DNA from 2 places in the Neobacillus sp. MER 74 genome. Region 1 is predicted to be linked to the other one. Evidence: predicted binding sites of a transcription regulator. Region 1 holds the regulator's gene; the other holds the start of a gene.
What was found. The regulator CtsR, encoded in region 1, represses protease genes until heat stress. The targets are predictions, from matches to a motif close to ATGGTCAATAAAGGTCAAACA.

Region 1 (3,045 bases):
TAGCGCAAGCTAGTAAGAACCCTGAAAGATGATCAGGTTGATAGGTCAGAGGTGGAAGCGTGGTAACATGTGGAGCTGACTGATACTAATCGTTCGAGGACTTAACCAAATAGAAAAGCGGAAGCGTCCGCTTAGCAACGTATGGCCTGGAGGGCTTTGACTGAGATAAAGGAAACACGAAGAGCGATAGCGATTCGATGTTGACTTATCGTAGGGAAAAGACCGAAGGACACTAGTTGCTGGACGCTGGAGCTAGACAATTATATAGGTGAACTCAAGTTTACAAACTTCTTCTGCATTATCTAGTTTTGAGGGAATGATACCTCAACCAAATAGTCTGGCAGCAATGGCGAGAAGGTCACACCCGTTCCCATACCGAACACGGAAGTTAAGCTTCTCAGCGCCGATGGTAGTTGGGACACGCGTCCCTGTGAGAGTAGGACGTTGCCAGGCACCAAGGACAACCTGAAAAGGTTGTCCTTTTTTGTGTTCCAAACAAATTAAGAAGATACTTTTTAATCAAACCTAGGTTTCACATTGGCGAGATTTGGAGAAAATCATTAGTAGTGAATCGTTGCATCTACATAAAAAATTCAGTATAATTTAGTCAAATATAGTCAAAGTCAGAGAATGGGGGTGGGAAGATGAGAAACATCTCTGATATTATTGAAAAATATCTCAAACAAGTATTGGAATTAAGTGAAAGAGACCTAGTTGAAATCAAACGAAGTGAAATCGCAGACAAATTTCAATGTGTTCCATCTCAAATTAATTATGTAATCAATACCCGTTTTACGATTGAAAGAGGATACATCGTAGAAAGTAAACGGGGCGGCGGTGGGTATATACGGATCATGAAGGTCCAGTCTCATGATCTTGCTCATTTAATTGAACAATCACTCGCACTTATTCAAAGCAGGATTAGTCAAACCAGTGCCGAAGATGTTATATTCAGACTCGTTCAAGAAGAAATTGTCTCGCAGCGGGAAGCGAAAATTATGCTCAGTGTAATTGACCGATCCGTTCTTTATATTGATCTTCCATACCGAGACGAATTAAGAGCGAGAATGCTAAAAGCAATGCTTACATCTTTAAAATATAAATAAATTTTTTCGCTTGAGAGGTGAAAGTATGATTTGCCAGGAATGCAACCAAAGACCTGCAGCCCTTCACTTTACGAAAATTATTAATGGGGAAAAGACGGAAGTCAATCTGTGTGAAAAATGTGCGCAGGAAAAGGGAGAAATGTTTATTTTTAATGGGGAATCTGGATTCGCTTTTAATAATTTATTAGCAGGATTATTAAATATAGACCCTGCTTTTCAAAAACCCAGTCAAAGCCCATTTCATCAAGAGGAAATTCTGCAATGTGATTCTTGTTCAATGACATTTCCACAGTTTTTAAAAGTGGGCCGCTTTGGATGTTCTCATTGTTATGAAGTATTTAAAGAACAATTGAAACCCGTATTACGTCGACTTCATAGTGGGAACTGGACACATAATGGGAAAATACCAAAGAGAATTGGCGGCGGTATCCATCTCCGTAAGCAAATAGATGAATTAAAAGGCACTCTAAAAGAATCCATTGCCAATGAGGAATTTGAGAAGGCAGCTGAGATTCGTGATGAAATACGTCAGTTAGAGAGAAAACTAGCAGACAGCCAAGAGGGAGGGGAATAACATGTCGCTTGAACGGTTTTTAAATCAAGCTGTCAGCTCCTGGATGAGTGAGGAAGGACCTGATTCAGATATCGTCCTCAGTTCCCGTATTCGTTTGGCTCGTAACTTTGATGCATATAAATTTCCAACACTTTTTTCACACGAAGAAGCAAAGATGATTATTGAAAAAATGGAGGAAATATTAAAACAGTCAGACATTCAAAAGTTTGGCCAAATGGAATTGTTGAAAATTAATGAACTCCAGCCCCTGCAGAAAAGAGTTTTGGTAGAAAAACATTTAATCAGTCCAAACCTAGCAGAGGATTCACCACATGGTGCTGTTTTATTAACCGAAAATGAAGAAGTTAGTATTATGATTAATGAAGAGGATCATATTCGTATTCAATGCTTGTTTCCTGGGTTGCAATTATCTGAAGCCTTAGATGCTGCTAATGAAATTGATGATTGGCTTGAAAGTAATATTCAATATGCATTTGATGAGAAGCATGGTTATTTAACCAGTTGTCCTACAAATGTGGGTACCGGTCTTCGTGCTTCGGTTATGATGCATCTGCCAGGATTAATCTTAACACAGCAAATTAATCGAATTATTCCCGCAATCAATCAATTAGGTCTAGTTGTTAGAGGAATTTATGGGGAAGGCAGCGAAGCTTTAGGTAATATATTTCAAATTTCTAATCAAATTACCCTTGGAAAATCGGAAGAGGACATTTGCCGGGATCTCAAGGGAGTTGTCAGCCAGTTAATTTCACAAGAAAGGTCAGCACGTGAAGCATTACGGAAAACTTCAAACATACAATTAGAAGACAGGGTGTTCCGTTCAATGGGTGTGTTATCTAATAGCCGAATTATTGAATCAAAAGAAGCAGCAAGATGCTTATCCGATGTTCGGCTTGGAATAGATATGGGTTATATTGAAAATATGCCTAAGACGATATTAAATGAATTAATGATCCTGACCCAGCCAGGTTTCCTGCAGCAATATGCTGGGGGTTCATTAAGACCACATGAAAGAGATATCCGTCGGGCAGCATTAATTAGGGAACGAATAAAAATGGAGCAAGAAAAATAGGTGAGGAGGAAGAGAATATGATGTTCGGCCGTTTTACTGAAAGAGCGCAGAAAGTTCTAGCATTAGCACAAGAGGAAGCGATTCGTCTTGGACATAACAATATTGGAACAGAGCACATTTTATTAGGATTAACTCGTGAAGGAGAAGGGATTGCAGCAAAAGCTCTTTATGGGCTAGGCTTAGGTTCTGAAAAAATCCAAAAAGAAGTAGAAAACTTAATTGGCAAAGGACAGGAAGCTTCTCAAACGATTCACTATACTCCACGGGCTAAAAAGGTCATCGAACTATCGATG
Region 2 (3,045 bases), on a different contig from region 1:
CATCTGCAGGCACTCTTGCAGGTTTCTTGCACCAATCCCCGCTGGCTCCAATGTTTGGATAATAGCCAAGCATTCTTCCACGACATCTTCCTTTACTCTTAGCTTTTGGGAGATTTCATGAAGGTCGCCTGTAAAGTAACCGTTTTCATCAAGGTTCTGAATCAGACGGCGAATAACAGTTAATTGTTCCGCTGATAAATTCGTTATTTTTAATTGTGATAGTAGATACTCTTCAAGTGAAAAGGGTTTATCGGCAATTTGCTCAATCCAGTCCTTTTCCACTTTTTGGTTCTTCCGGCGATTTCGGTCAATGAGTGGATTCATCGGCTTAATATTGCTATGTTCAACCTGCAATAGGGGATTTTCAAGTGCCTTATCGTCTAAAAAAGCAGTTAACTCTTGGGCAGAGTACTGCAACAATGCAATGGCCTGAGATAACTCCTGTGTCATTGCTAATTTTAATGTTTGCTGTTGCCATAAACCAGCCTTTAAGTTCATTTCATATCCCCCCTGCATTCTATTTTACACGATGGACGGAAATTCGGGAATGGAAAATGATAAACTAGGAGATTAGGATGATTTTTTCCAATAAAAAACCTCCCATTTAATAAAACAGGAGGCTTTAGTGATGCGCTCGGCAGGAATCGAACCTGCATTTCAAGCTTCGGAGGCTTGCGTGCTATCCGTTGCACCACGAGCGCTAAATATTAGCGACTTACATATTATATTCCAGTTTCCCGCACTTTGCAAGTAAAGATTTAGTTTAAAATTCTTAAAAATGGTTATGATGGATTAGGGAAAGTTGTCGAACAATTTTATAGTCAAATTGTTTGACCTTTATTGACCATCAGTGTATGATAACAATACATATTACTATTACCTTTACAATCAAAGGAGGAAGAAAAATGAATTTGATCCCTACAGTAATTGAACAAACAAACCGGGGCGAGCGAGCGTATGACATTTACTCCCGTCTGTTAAAAGACCGGATTATTATGCTGGGAAGCGCCATCGACGACCATGTTGCTAACAGCATTGTAGCACAATTATTATTCCTTGAAGCGGATAATCCAGAAAAAGATATTTCTTTATATATCAACAGCCCAGGCGGCAGCATTACAGCTGGTATGGCGATTTATGATACTATGCAATTCATCAAGCCAAAAGTTCAAACGATTTGTATTGGTATGGCTGCATCTATGGGTGCATTCTTACTTGCAGCTGGTGAACCAGGCAAGCGTTATGCCCTTCCAAATGCGGAGGTTATGATTCACCAACCACTAGGCGGCGCACAAGGACAAGCAACTGAAATCGAAATTGCTGCAAAGCGTATCCTCTTCCTTCGTGAAAAATTAAATGGTATTTTATCAGAACGGACAGGCCAGCCTCTTGAAGTAATTGCCAAAGATACAGACCGCGACAACTTCATGACTGCCGAACGTGCAAAAGAATATGGTTTAATCGACCACATCATCACACGTAATCTAATTGATGATGAGAAGAAAAATAAATAAGTAACAAAGAAGCAATCGGCATCGACCGGTTGCTTTTTTTATTCTTCTAAAAATAATAAAACGGCCGGTCCCATATGGAACCGGCCGCAAATATATTATTGTTCTTTTTGAATAAAATCAGCCAATGCTTCAATAGCGGATGCTTCATCGTCACCATCTGCCACGATATCAATCATGACACCAGTACCAACCGCAAGACTCATTAAGCCCATAATGCTCTTCGCATTAACTTTCTTTCCATCCTTCTCCAGGAAAATATCCGCAGAGAACCGATTGGCTTCTTGGACAAAAAGGGCTGCTGGGCGTGCTTGAAGACCTGTTTTCAATTTTACTTCTACTTGTTTCACTAACATTATACAATTCCTCCTCATGTTTTTTTCGTCTATATTTCTTGAAGCTTATTCAAAAAATTTACTACCAGCTCATGTTATGGCTTTCACAAGATTACTTATGAAAGAATTTTCTATTCTGAGATCATCATATCCCCTATACGAAGCCTTTCCGCGATAGCATCAATTTTTCTCAAACGATGATTAATTCCAGACTTACTGATCGCACCGCCAGAAACCATTTCCCCCAATTCCTTAAGGGTTACATCGGTATAATTTAAGCGGAGTTCTGCAATTTCTCTTAACTTCTCAGGTAAAATTTGCAGACCGACTGTCTGGTCGATATAGCGTATATTCTCGACCTGCCGAATCGAAGCACCAATTGTTTTATTAAGATTGGCGGTTTCGCAATTTACAAGCCGATTGACTGAATTGCGCATATCACGAACAATTCGAACATCCTCGAAGCGAAGGAGTGCGTTATGGGCACCAACAATATTTAAAAACTCGGTTATTTTCTCTGCTTCTTTTAAGTAGGTAATATAACCTTTCTTGCGTTCAAGTGTTTTGCTATTAAGCCCAAATGTATTCATCAATTCGCATAAAGAATCATTGTGTTCTTTATAGAGCGAAGCAATCTCCAAATGATAGGAGGATGTCTCTGGATTATTGACAGATCCGCCTGCTAAAAATGCACCGCGGAGATAAGAACGCTTACAACATTTCTTCTTTACAAGTTCTGGTGAAATATCGTGAATAATCGTAAAACCTTCACCGATAATTTTGGTATCCTCGAGAATTTCCTTTGCTTGCTGGGATAAACGGACAATATAGACATTGTTTTTTTTCAAACGCATCTTCTTCCGAACAAGCAGCTCGACTTGGACATCATAACTCTTTTTTATTAATGTATAAATTCTTCTGGCAATCGCAGCATTTTCGGTTTGAATATCAACTACTAACTTTCGATTTGAGAATGAAAGGGAACCATTCATCCGAATGAGAGCTGATAACTCTGCTTGAATACAGCACGTTTTCACTTCTAAGTTAGTTAATTCTTTTTTCGTTTCCGAAGCGAAAGACATCCCTTTCCCCTCCATACTAAAAACACACTAGATTTATGCGTTTTTTAATAGTTACTATAATTACGTTTCATAACGCTTTTTGGTTTCAACTAAAAGCAAATTATATAATATTTTTGC

Region 2: a site for CtsR is predicted at 828-848, ahead of clpP (ATP-dependent Clp endopeptidase proteolytic subunit ClpP). Genes of this name have one in related genera too.

What each region holds. Positions count from the first base shown of each region.
Region 1 is NZ_JAMAUV010000019.1:19-3,063, forward strand. It holds partial or broken rRNA gene M3610_RS21685 (23S ribosomal RNA) at 1-109, shown strand, start outside; rRNA gene rrf (5S ribosomal RNA) at 337-453, shown strand; gene M3610_RS21695 (CtsR family transcriptional regulator) at 645-1,106, shown strand; gene mcsA (protein-arginine kinase activator protein McsA) at 1,132-1,680, shown strand; gene mcsB (protein-arginine kinase McsB) at 1,682-2,752, shown strand; gene clpC (ATP-dependent protease ATP-binding subunit ClpC) at 2,770-3,045, shown strand, end outside.
Region 2 is NZ_JAMAUV010000003.1:276,334-279,378, forward strand. It holds gene rpoN (RNA polymerase factor sigma-54) at 1-498, opposite strand, end outside; tRNA gene M3610_RS08080 (tRNA-Arg) at 630-701, opposite strand; gene clpP (ATP-dependent Clp endopeptidase proteolytic subunit ClpP) at 906-1,514, shown strand; gene M3610_RS08090 (HPr family phosphocarrier protein) at 1,610-1,867, opposite strand; gene whiA (DNA-binding protein WhiA) at 1,978-2,928, opposite strand; gene M3610_RS08100 (gluconeogenesis factor YvcK family protein) at 2,989-3,045, opposite strand, start outside.